2 regions of the Sporosarcina sp. QA0331 genome follow, and region 1 is predicted to be linked to the other one. Evidence: predicted binding sites of a transcription regulator. Region 1 holds the regulator's gene; the other holds the start of a gene.
The links. Region 1 encodes LexA, which represses DNA repair genes until DNA is damaged. Its sites were predicted from a motif close to CGAACATATGTTCG; they were not measured.

Region 1 (6,746 bases):
TTTAGCAAATCATAGAGAAGGCCTTCTCTGCCTAGAATAAATGATTGGTATCTTTTCTTAACTTTATAAATATCATAAGTTCTCACGACTGTTCCCTCCTTTTACATAGTCTATCCCAACTAAAGTAAAAAGTTTGTCAAAACACGGTAAAGAAAGACACTAATGTTGTCGAAAGGTTTTTAATAATGAGTCTAAATGATATTAAAAAATGCCGCTTCGAAATAGTAGTCTTATGACTTTTCGAAGCGGCAATAATTAGTTGCGACCTAGGATTTCTTTCATTTCACGAACTACATTCTCTTCAGTGAAGCCATACTCCGCAATAACCTTTTCCCCTGGAGCACTTGCGCCAAACGTGTCGATTGCTATGACTCCACCTTCATCGCCAACATATTTATGCCAGCCTAAAGATGCACCCATTTCAATAGATAGACGTTTTTTCACTGCTTTCGGCAGTACAGTTTCTTTATATTGCGCATCCTGTTGCTCGAACAAATCCCATGAAGGCATTGAAACGACTGCAACATCGATTCCTTCTGCTTGCAATTTTGTTTGTGCTGCAACAGCAAGATTCACTTCTGAACCTGTAGCGATTAAGATACCGTCCGCCACTTCCTTTTCGGAAGGTGAAATCACATAAGCACCACGTTTCACGCCATCCATTGCAAGTTCGGCCGATTTCGGCAATACTCCCAAGTTTTGACGGGATAACACTAGAACTGTCGGCCTGTTTTTCGACGAAACCGCAATATTCCATGCAGCTGAAGTTTCATTGCCATCTGCTGGGCGGATGACTGTCAATCCTGGCATTGAACGAAGAGATGACAAATGTTCGATCGGCTCATGCGTCGGACCATCTTCGCCAACTGCTACGCTGTCATGTGTAAACACATAAGTGACTGGCATACCCATAAGAGCGGATAGTCGGATTGCAGGTCTTACATAGTCGCTGAACACGAAAAATGTTCCGCCAAACACGTGTAAACCGCCGTGGAGCGCCATACCGTTCAAAGCAGTACCCATCGCAAATTCACGCACGCCGAACCAAATATTGCGGCCTGAGAAATCGCCTGGGAGGAAGTCCCCTGCACCTTTGATCGTCGTCTTGTTCGACCCAGCAAGGTCTGCACTTCCACCGAAGAAGGAAGGCAATACTTTAGCAATGGCATTGATTGCGTCTCCTGAAGCTGATCGAGTTGCATGGGATGAACCAGCTTCATAAGTCGGAAGCGCTTCCTGAAGTCCTTCAGGCATTTCACCTTTGATGGCAGCTTTCAATTGATTTGCCAAATCGGCATGTTCGTTTGCATATTGATCAAACAGCTCATTCCACTGCTGTTCCTTCTTAACGCCTAACTCATCAGTCGCCTCTTTGAAGGTCTCATAGACGCCTTCAGGAACACAGAAATCTTCTTCGTATGTCCATTTGTAGTATTCCTTCGTCAACTTCATCTCGTCTTCTCCAAGAGGAGCTCCATGGACGTCGGCTTTTCCGGATTTATTCGGCGCACCGTATCCTATGACCGTCTTCACTTCGATGATTGTCGGGCCGCCTGAATTGCCTTTCGCCTCTTCAATCGCTTTTGAAATAAGGCCAATATTATTGCCGTCTTCCACACGGATATAGTTCCAGCCGTACGATTCGAAACGTTTCCGGATATTCTCCGTGAATGACATATCTAAATCCCCATCCAAGGAGATGTCGTTGCTGTCATAAAGGACGATCAATTTTTCTAGTTGCAAATGGCCAGCAAGGGAAATTGCTTCTGCCGCCACGCCTTCCATAAGGTCACCGTCGCCGCAAAGAGCGAATGTATGGTGGTCGACGACGTCGAAACCAGGACGGTTATAAGTTGCTGCCAAATGCTTTTCAGCCATTGCCATACCGACCGCCATACCGATACCTTGACCAAGCGGTCCTGTTGTCGCTTCAACACCTACTGTGTGGCCGTATTCAGGATGACCAGGTGTTTTTGATCCCCATTGGCGGAAGTTTTTCAATTCCTCCATTGGCAAGCCGTATCCGCTTAAGTGGAGTAAGCTATATAACAGCATCGAGCCGTGACCTGCTGAGAGGACAAATCGGTCGCGGTTGAACCATTCAGGATTCGAAGGGTTATGATGCATATGCTTCGTCCATAATGTGTAAGCCATCGGAGCAGCGCCCATCGGCAATCCCGGGTGGCCGGAATTCGCCTTTTCGATCGCATCGATGGATAGCGTTCGTATTGTGTTTATAGCTAGTTGGTCAATCTTTTCGGTCATTCAGAACATCCTTTCCCATGCATTATCTTGTAGTTGCAATTGTTATACCATCTATAGTGTAGTCAATTCATAGATGAAATACAATCCATTCTATGTCCGGATGTTCAGTTGAGGAACTTCTTATTGCGCGCGTCTTTTACTTTGTCGGGTGTGACGTCATTGCCTTCGGGGTCGATTACTTTGACGTTTTCGATTGTGTCACGCATGGATGAGCGGAATGTTTCTAGGTATTCTTTGCGCAGTTGTGTTTGTTCTTTTGCTTCTTCGATTGATAGGCCGATTGTTTTCGACTTTTTTGATAGTTCGTTGATACGTTTAATTTTATCTTTTGATAACATCGAATTCCTCCAGTAATTTTCCAACATTAAATTGTTAACAGGATTTCCACTTCAGGTGGACGCTTTCCAATCGAACCACGAAGAGTTCGATTTGCCTTATTTCTGCGCTTTTGCAGAAATTAAGGCAGCCTAGCACACCCTGCTCGTAACGCTGCGCTTTGCTTTTACTCGCAAACGCCGTTCTTCGTGACAGCGTTCGCTGGAGTCGCCACCTTCCGTTTCAATCCTTATAGATACTTAATAACAGAACCAATAAACAATATAAGTGGAACTTATTAAAACTATACTTTGAAGGTATACAAAAAGAGCAGGAAGTGCAACAAATCAGCCTTCCTGCTCTTGTTCATATTCTTTATATCGACGGTGGACCGTTGCTTTGCTTACGTTATGGCCGAGGCCTCTTAATACGCCTGCTATTTCTTCGAAGGTAAGGCCTTTTTGCCGTAATGAGACGATTTCGCTGAGGGGGACTTCTTTCCGTTCGCGCCCTTCCAGATTGCCTTTATTTTTCAAATTTCGTTCTGGCCTGTATCCGTCGCGGACAGCACGTTTCATGCCTCTGCGAATCTTGGCATTATGTAATTTCCGTTGATATTCTTCGACTATCGCCAATATTTCAAGTAACATTGTGTCCATCTCGTTTAGCTTCAATGCACCGTTATCGTGGTTCGTAATGACTTCGGTGTTTGTCTTTGCAAGCAAATGCAAGATAGCGACTCTAGCGTTTCCTCTGCCAAGTCTAGTTTCGTCTTGGATTAGAATTGCATCTATCTTTTCATCGCGTATGCAATCTAATAAGTCTAGCAGCCCTTCCCGTTCCATATCGTAGCCGCTATGCTTTTCCTTAAATATATGTACAACCTTCAAACTTAGTTCGTCTGCAAGCCGGTTCAGTTCCTCTTCTTGTCTCGCTAGTGAGACTTCTTGTGAATCTTTTTCCGTGCTGACACGGCAATAAATGACGCATGTCTTCATTTTATCTCCCATTATTCTTCTCCTGCCAATTCAGTCATCATCGTGTCTTGCAAGAGCGGATCCAATTGCGGTAATTTCAATGTTTCTCCTGTTTTGATCGTCGTGGATTCCATATCGTTTATTTCCATTACTTTTGCAATCCATTTTTTCGGGTGATCTTGTTCAGAATAATTTCTAGCTAACCCCCAAAGAGTATCGCCCTCCGATATTGTAATTTCAATAAACGAATCTGAAGCAGACTTCGTTTCTTTCATGACGCCTGCAATTGTAAAAGCAGTGCAAAGAAGTAGAATCAAAAGGATAAAGCCATATTTTTGAATGAAAGCCATAAAAAAACCCCTCCAAGAATGTTTGTTCGGAATACTTGTTCCCATTATAGGACACGTATTTTTAGAAGTCAACAAAACTTTCGAACCTTTGTTTGCCAATTGCCCGAACACCTGTTATACTCTTTGTAAGAAACAATTGCGGATGCGGACGTTTGTTCGCACATTTGCTAATTATTGATTCTATTAATTGGAGGGGTGGAAAAATGAAAAAAATTTCAAAGAGACAGCAGGATATCCTAACGTTTATTAAAGATGAAGTGAAACTAAAAGGATATCCGCCTTCCGTTCGTGAAATTGGAGAGGCTGTCGGACTAGCTTCAAGTTCAACCGTGCATGGACATCTAGCTAGATTAGAAAGTAAAGGTTATATCCGCAGAGACCCGACAAAACCAAGAGCAATCGAGATACTAGATCCGGAAGGTTTGACTGCGCTTAAATCTGGCGTTGTGCATGTTCCGTTAGTCGGAAAAGTTACCGCTGGATTGCCGATTACTGCAATTGAGAACATTGAAGAGTATTTCCCGTTGCCGGATACATATGGCACGTCTGATGATAAACTGTTCATGCTGGAGATAGTAGGAGATAGTATGATAGAAGCTGGAATATTAAATGGGGATTATGTCGTCGTAAAACAGACGCATACGGCTAATAATGGAGAAATTGTAGTCGCGATGACTGAAGAAGATGAGGCGACGGTGAAACGTTTCTTCAAAGAAAAGGATTATTTCCGTTTGCAGCCGGAAAATGAATCGATGGAACCTATCATCGTCAATTCAGTTTCCATTCTCGGTAAAGTCGTCGGCGTTTATCGCCAGATTCATTAATGAAGTAAATAGAAAAGGACTGTCCCGAAAGTCGATTGATCGACTTTCTGTGGCAGTCTTTTTCTATTGATGTGGTGTTTTATGAGCACTTATCGGGATTTTTGAGCGCTTGATGATTGTTATGATCGCGAATACAAATAAAACAAGGCTATCCAGATGGTTGATTATACGTAACCTGTCCGGACAGCCTTATCTATTTCATTAACTACCTCAAATCATCTTATCTTTTAATAACTGATCTGTAGAAGACATAACTGCCGCTTTCACATGTTCGTACGTCAAACCGCCTTGTACATAAGCCGTGTATGGCGGACGGATCGGGCCATCTGCTGTGAGCTCGATGCTGGAACCTTGGATGAACGTTCCTGCAGCCATAATGACGTCATCGGAATAGCCCGGCATGTACGACGGTTCAGGGGCGTAATGCGCATTGATTGGCGAGTTTTCTTGAATCGTCCGACAGAAAGCGATCATCTGCTCAGCGTTGCCGAAATTTACGGACTGTATTAAATCTGTTCGCTTAGCCGAATAATGTGGTGTCGTATCGAATCCAAAGCTATCGAGGAATCCAGCTGTAAAGAGAGCGCCTTTCACTGCTTGGCTGACGACGTGAGGAGCAAGGAAGAAGCCTTGATACATTTCCAGCAGCGTATCAAGTGATGCACCCGCCTCTGCACCGATTCCAGGCGACGTCATACGATAAGCGCATTTTTTTACTAGGTCGGCACGTCCGGCAATGTATCCGCCGGTTCTTGCAAGGCCCCCTCCTGGATTTTTGATAAGCGATCCCGCCATCAGATCGGCCCCTACTTCTACCGGCTCTTTTGTTTCAACGAATTCGCCATAGCAATTATCGACAAATACGATAATATCAGGGTTGACCGATTTGACGAATTGTACCATTTCACCGATTTCATCAACAAGGAAAGAAGGACGGTCCGAATACCCTTTCGAACGTTGTATAGCGACCATTTTCGTCTTACTATGGATATTTTTCTTCACTTCTTCGAAATCAACGGAGCCGTCTTCTTTCAAATCGACGTGCTTGTATGTAATTCCGTAATCAATGAGCGATCCAGTGTCCTCGCCATTGCCGGATACGATTGATTCCAACGTGTCGTATGGTTTTCCTGTTATATAGAGAAGTTCATCGCCTGGTCTTAATACGCCGAACAAGCTTAGAGAAATTGCGTGTGTCCCTGAGATGATCTGATTGCGGACGAGACATGCTTCCGCGCCAAATGTGTCTGCATATACTTGTTCAAGCACATCCCTGCCGCTATCATCATACCCATACCCTGTCGACCCGGTTAGATGAAAATCACTCACCATATTTTTTCGGAATGCTGCTAGTACTTTCCTTTGATTGAAGAAAGCTGTCTTTTCGACTTCTTTAAAATAAGGGGCAAGTGTTTGTTCAGTTTCTTCCGCCTTCGTTTCGATTTCGGAAGTAAATTCATGTATCATCATTTCAATTTCCTCATTCCTACTAATAGTCACTATAATATCTTATCAGTCTCATGGAATAGGTCAATGAAAAACGATTGGTGTTGGCGGAGTCCATATTTTGATATACAATTGTTTTGTTTGAAGTGAGGAGGAACGTGATTGGCTTGGGAAGTTTTCAGTTTTATCGGTACGGCTGCTTTCGCCATTTCCGGAGCATTAGTTGCACAGGAAGAAAAATATGATATTTTCGGTGTTTATATATTAGGGATGGTAACGGCGTTCGGTGGAGGGGCTGTCCGGAACGTTCTCCTCGGTATTCCGGCTACTGTATTATGGAACCAGAACTTCCTTTTCGTCGTCGCTTCCATTTTAATTACATTCATTTTCTTTTTTTCAAAATCTATAATCAGACATTGGAATCGATGGGGCACTTATTTTGACGCCATCGGACTCGCCGCCTTTGCAATTCAAGGGGCCATGCTAGCCGTCAATATGAATATGTCACTTTATGCAGTCATGGTTGCTGCCGTTTTGACCGGCGCAGGCGGAGGTGTGATCAGAGATCT
Region 2 (6,746 bases), 310 kb from region 1:
GCACACGGCGTGCACCGATATAGTTTTCTGTATAATATGGTTTGCTGTTCAAATCGGAAATGATGATGTTTTGTTTAGGATCTGCCATGTGGATGACTTTGTTATCACCGATATACATAGCGACGTGATCTGGAATCTTCGATGCCTTACTACTAAAGAAGAGAAGATCCCCTTTTTGCCATTGCCCTTTTGCAACCGCGGTGCCTTGCTGCATCATGAAGTCTTCATTGTATGTCGCAAGATCTACGCCATTTTTCTCGAAGATATACATAAGGAAAGTGGCGCAAGAAAACTTATACGGATATGTAGGCTTGTATACCGCCGTACTATATGTCGATTTTCCGATCAAGCTCTTTGCCGTTTGAATCAATTGCTCTGCTTTTGCTGCAACAGCCTGTTGCGATGTTTGAGATGTTATCGTGGCGGCAGAGACTGTTTGTGATTGATCGTACGAAGGAATGGCCAGGGAGCTGACACTGACACAAGTGATTAATGCTGCTGAAAGAAGTTTACGTTTCATGTTTTGCCTCCTGAGATTAGTGATGTCTTACCTGAGACTGATAGTAGCATGGAATATGAGGATGGTTGGGAGGGAATATTTGCCTGAGGAAAAGTCGGTTTGCGAGACTGCAAGCCAGTAGAAGACTTATCGGACTTCTTTACAAATAGATTACAGCGTAAAAATGGGAAATTACGGAACGAAAAAAGCGTGTGGCAGAGCCATCACGCTTTTTTATACGTATAAACAAGTTCATTCAATTTGGGATTGACGTCTACATGGAGGTCATGTTCATCGAAAAACCAGTAATCCCTATTTTCAATATAAAAATGTACACCGGCCATCTCCGTTTCGACCGCCAATTCGTCAGGCTGCTCTTTCATGACGCCGAGCGAAAACCCATCATGCAATGGACTAGATCCGCCATATCGGGCAAAAAATTTAATATAATCGCCGGTTTCAGCTTCCATCTCTTCCGTAAACCATTTCAGTGCATCATCCGATAAAACGATTTTCATTTTGTATCCCGCCTTTCGGTTTCTGCTTCCATTGTATTATAACCATTTCACTTTTGGCTCAGTTCCTGCTTTGATCCTAGCAATATTCGCCCTATGCCGATAGAAAATGAAAACACCCATCAGCCCGACGATGATCATCAGATAAATATCTCCTGTCCATACATAGTAGGCAATGCAGTAAATGAATCCAACTACTGCCACGATCATAGACGATAGGGATACCATCTTCGTGATTTTTAAAGCAAGGAGGAACGTCAGCAGTACGATAATAAAAATAGGCCAGTTATAGCCGAGCAACACACCACCCGAAGTGGCAACCGCTTTACCCCCTTTGAACTTCGCAAAGATAGGGAACATATGGCCGATCACTGCGCATACACCAAGTAGAAGTGGATGGATTTCTGCCGAACTGAAGTAAGGCAAAAGGGGAAGTAGCACGGCAGCTGTCCCTTTTAAAATGTCGAGGATGGTGACGATCAAACCTGCTGTCTTTCCTAAAACCCTGAAAGTGTTCGTGGCACCAAGATTTCCGCTTCCATGCTGCCGTACATCGGTTCCATAGAACAGTTTACCGACCCATAATGCAGATGGGATTGATCCGAGTAAATAAGCGATTAGTATAAGAATGATAATTTCCATGGCGCTCCCCTTTATTAAAATGAGTATATATGTGTTTTTAGTTTAGCAGAACAGATGAATACCGACAATGGAATGTGTCAAGTAATGTAATAAGCATATTGTCTAGATTTTCCTCATCTCATTGCATTCAGGAGGTTTCTTCTATACAATTAATTGAGCGAGCTTCCTGAAACGTTGATTTGACAAGCTTTACAGGAAGCGATACGATAGTATATAAAGAAAAAGAGAACATTCGTTTGATGGGGGTTGCGATTTGACGAAGAAAGAAGAAATTTACACATATGATGATGATTCGATTCAAGTGCTGGAAGGCCTTGATGCTGTAAGGAAACGCCCAGGAATGTATATCGGTTCCACGGATTCCAGGGGGCTTCATCATCTTGTCTATGAAATCGTCGATAACGCAGTTGACGAAGCACTTGCTGGATATGGTTCTGAAATTGACGTTACGATACACAAAGACGGCAGTATCGGTGTTCGCGACTATGGACGCGGAATGCCGACGGGAATGCATAAGACGGGAAAACCAACAGTAGAAGTCATTTTGACCGTCCTTCACGCTGGCGGAAAGTTTGGGCAGGGAGGTTACAAGACGAGTGGCGGCCTGCATGGCGTAGGCGCATCAGTCGTCAATGCCCTTTCCGAGTGGCTTGAAGTGACGATTTTTCGTGATGGAAAGAAATTCAGGCAACGATTCGAAAATGGCGGGAAACCGGTTACTACATTAGAAGAAATCGGAACGACACGGGAAAAAGGGACATTGATCCATTTCAAGCCGGACCCAGCGATTTTCTCAACGATCAAATATCAATATGAGTTGTTGTCAGAACGTTTACGGGAGTCTGCATTCCTTTTGAAAGGTTTGAAAATCGACCTAAAAGAAGAAGGCACTGAAAAGCATGATGTTTTTCATTACGAAACCGGCATCGAAGCATTCATCTCCTATTTGAATGAAGAGAAAGATACGCTACATGATGTTGCATATCTCGAAGGGGTAGCCGAAGGAATTGAAGTGGAATTTGCATTTCAATTCAGCGATGGCTATTCTGAGACGATCCTTTCATTCGTCAATAATGTGCGAACGAAAGATGGCGGAACACATGAAACCGGCGCGAAGACCGCAATGACACGGGTATTCAATGAATATGCGAGGAAAACCGGCATATTGAAGGAAAAAGATAAAAATCTAGATGGTTCAGATATCCGGGAAGGTATATCTGCGATTATTTCTGTCCGAATTCCTGAAGAGATCCTTCAATTCGAAGGACAGACGAAGGGGAAATTGGGAACGAGTGAAGCAAGGACGGCAGCGGATGCAATTATCTCCCAGCAGTTGCTCTATTTCTTAGAAGAGAATGCCGAGCTAAGCGGAAATCTGATCCGAAAAGCGATTCGTGCCCAACAGGCTAGGGAAGCTGCGCGCAAGGCTCGTGAAGATGCGCGTACCGGGAAGAAACGCCGCCGGTCGGAAACGCTTCTTACTGGGAAACTGACGCCTGCTCAATCGAGGAACGCTTCAAAAAATGAGCTTTATCTAGTCGAAGGGGATTCTGCCGGCGGTTCAGCTAAACAGGGCCGAGACAGAACTTTCCAAGCGATTTTGCCACTCCGCGGTAAAGTAATTAATACTGAAAAAGCTAAATTAGAAGATATTATGAAAAACGAAGAGATCAATACGATCATCCATGCGATTGGCGGAGGAGTCGGCGCTGATTTTCAGATTGATGATATCGCTTACGATAAAGTAATCATCATGACCGATGCCGATACCGACGGAGCGCATATCCAAGTGCTTCTTCTTACGTTCTTCTATCGCTATATGAAGCCGCTAATCGAAGCAGGGAAAGTATTCATCGCACTTCCTCCGCTCTATAAAGTCTCAAAAGGGACAGGCAAAAAGGAACAAGTCGAGTATGCATGGACGGAAGCCGATCTTGACGATGCAATCAAAAAAATCGGCCGTGGCTATATGCTCCAGCGTTATAAAGGTCTCGGTGAAATGAATGCCGATCAATTATGGGATACGACGATGAATCCTGAAACCCGTACACTTATCCGCGTCACAATAGAGGATGGTGCACAATCAGAAAGACGTGTCACCACACTCATGGGAGACAAGGTCGAGCCTCGTAGGAAATGGATTGAAACGAACGTCGATTTCGGTACCGAGGACCATAATATTTTGGAAAATGAATTTTTGCATGTTGAGGGGGATTTTGAATGACTTCAACTGAGCGATTCCAGGACTTGCCTTTAGAAGAAGTGATAGGCGACCGTTTTGGACGTTATAGTAAATACATCATTCAGGACAGGGCGCTTCCAGACGCTAGAGACGGATTGAAGCCAGTTCAAAGAAGGATTCTTTACGCGATGTTCCATGAAGGGAACACTCACGATAAAACATTTAGAAAAGCCGCGAAAACAGTCGGGAATGTAATCGGCAACTACCATCCGCATGGTGATACTTCTGTATACGATGCGATGGTGCGGATGAGTCAAGAATGGAAGCTGCGCCATCTGATGATTGAAATGCACGGGAACAACGGTTCGGTGGACGGAGATCCGGCAGCTGCCATGCGGTATACGGAAGCAAGACTTTCGGCGATTGCAGCGGAAATGCTGCGTGATATAGGTAAAAATACGGTAGAGTTCATCCCAAACTTCGATGATACGGAGCCGGAACCGACCGTATTGCCTTCTCGTTTCCCGAACTTGCTCGTCAACGGGTCAACAGGAATTTCTGCGGGATATGCGACTGATATTCCGCCGCATGCTTTACACGAGGTCATTGATGCGGTACTCATGAGAATGGATAATTCGGATGTATCTGTGGAGGAATTGATGACGGTCTTAAAAGGACCAGATTTTCCTACTGGCGCAATCATCCAAGGAACGGATGGGATCAAGACGGCCTATGAAACAGGAAGAGGCCGATTTGTCATCCGTGCCAAATCGGAAATCGAATCGTTGAAAGCAGGCAAATCGCAAATTGTCATTACTGAAATACCATACGACGTCAACAAAGCAAATTTGGTGAAGAAAATCGATGAACTCCGATTGGACCGAAAGCTCGATGGTATTGCAGACGTACGTGATGAATCCGACCGTACAGGGCTTCGAATTGTAGTCGAATTGAAGAAGGATATGGATGGCAATGCCATTTTACAATATTTATTGAAAAATACTGATCTTCAAGTGACGTATAATTTCAATATGGTAGCAATCTCTAATAGAAGGCCGACTCTTATGTCTTTGCCAATGCTATTGGATGCTTATATCGACCATCAAAAGGATGTCGTTACGAGAAGATCCGAGTATGATATCCAGAAGGCGAAAGACCGGTTGCATATCGTAGAAGGTCTCATGAAAGCTCTATCTATCCTGGATGAAGTGATCAAGACGATTAGAGCATCGAAAGACAAACGCGATGCAAAAAATAATATTATATCGAAATTCGGATTTACAGAAGTGCAAGCGGAAGCGATTGTATCTCTCCAATTGTACAGATTGACGAATACGGATATTACCGAACTCAAAAAAGAGGACGCGGAGCTTAGAAAGTTGATTGAGCAGCTTGACGCCATTCTGAAAAGTGATAAAAAACTTTCAGCAGTCATCAAGAAGGAATTACTTGAAATCCGCAAACAGTTCTCCGAGCAAAGAAGATCTGTCATTGAAGAGAAGATCGAAAACATCAAAGTGGATCTTGATATCCTCGTTCCGAGCGAAGAAGTCGTCGTATCGGTTACAAAAGATGGTTACGTGAAAAGGACGAGCATACGTTCGTACAGTGCTTCAAACGGCACCGGACAAGAGATGAAGGAGTCCGATTACAGTCTGCTAGAAACTGTCATGAATACGCAGCATCACCTTCTATTGTTCACATCACAAGGCAATTACTTGTATCAGCCCGTGCATGAACTGCCTGATATCCGTTGGCGTGATCTTGGTCAGCATATATCAAGCATCATCTCATTGGAACCGAATGAGGAAATCATCTCAGCAATCGGTATCGAAAACTTCGATGACCAAACACTCGTTCTTACCGCTGCAGATAACGGAAACGTCAAAGTATCGAAGCTGTCGGACTTCCAAGTACAACGTTATTCTAGAACGTTTAAAGCGATGAACTTGAAAAAAGGGGATCGGCTTGTCGATGTACAGCTCGTATCGGGTGATGAAGATATCATCCTATTCAGCGAGCAGGCGTATGGATTGCGTTTCTCACTTACGGAATTGTCGGTTACAGGTGTACGGACAGCAGGTGTAAAAGGCATCAATTTAAAAACGAATGATAAGCTTGCATCTATGCTTGTTGTGCGCGACGAAGCGGAATCCGTTTTGATTGCCACTCAGCGCGGCTCCGTCAAGCGGATGGCATTGAAAGAACTTGAGGTCGCAGCAAGGGCACAGCGTGGTGTAATAGTATTGAAAGAGTTAAAAACGAATCCGCATCGGATTGTCGGCAGTCAATTAGTCAAACCAAGCGAAACCGCCGTTCTTTTGACGACTAAAGATGCTAAAATCGTAGTCGAGGCAGGATCGTTAAGGCTTGTCGATCGCTATTCGAATGGCAGCTCACTTGTGGATGAAAGCAAACACGGAAAAGTCATCACAATCTATAAAGAGGCTGAAACGAAGGAATAATGAAAAGCGTCTACTAGCAGAATTAAATCTGCAGTAGGCGTTTTTTCTTGGTCAATATATAGGTAAAGATTACCGTGACAATTCTACGATTTTACCGTATAATAATTCGATAGTCGAAATAAATAACAAAAAATGAATAATGGGGAATGAGTATGTGGAAAAACCGTAATGTTTGGATCATTTTATCAGGGGAAATGATTGCCGGACTCGGGTTATGGACTGGAATCATCGGAAACTTGGAATTTTTACAAGAGAAGATTCCATCAGATTTTGTGAAAGCACTCATATTATCAATCGGTTTATTGGCAGGTATCATTGCAGGTCCAACAGCTGGACGAATTATTGACCAATCGAGGAAAAAGACTGTATTGATTGTAGCAGGACTTGGAAGGCTTGTCAGCGTTGTATTCATGTTACTCGCTATCGGAACAGGTTCTGTCTGG

Region 2: a site for LexA is predicted at 1,882-1,895, ahead of parE (DNA topoisomerase IV subunit B). Genes of this name have one in related genera too.

The regions. Positions count from the first base shown of each region.
Region 1 covers NZ_CM147850.1:2,131,236-2,137,981, forward strand. The annotation lists gene sirA (sporulation inhibitor of replication protein SirA) at 1-86, opposite strand, end outside; gene tkt (transketolase) at 256-2,265, opposite strand; gene AC0L13_RS10720 (DUF896 domain-containing protein) at 2,370-2,603, opposite strand; gene AC0L13_RS10725 (YneB family resolvase-like protein) at 2,928-3,590, opposite strand; gene yneA (cell division suppressor protein YneA) at 3,590-3,907, opposite strand; gene lexA (transcriptional repressor LexA) at 4,111-4,731, shown strand; gene AC0L13_RS10740 (methionine gamma-lyase family protein) at 4,942-6,201, opposite strand; gene AC0L13_RS10745 (trimeric intracellular cation channel family protein) at 6,340-6,746, shown strand, end outside.
Region 2 covers NZ_CM147850.1:1,817,405-1,824,150, reverse strand. The annotation lists gene AC0L13_RS08940 (C40 family peptidase) at 1-520, opposite strand, end outside; gene AC0L13_RS08935 (HesB/YadR/YfhF family protein) at 724-1,017, opposite strand; gene plsY (glycerol-3-phosphate 1-O-acyltransferase PlsY) at 1,054-1,656, opposite strand; gene parE (DNA topoisomerase IV subunit B) at 1,910-3,880, shown strand; gene parC (DNA topoisomerase IV subunit A) at 3,877-6,303, shown strand; gene AC0L13_RS08915 (MFS transporter) at 6,456-6,746, shown strand, end outside.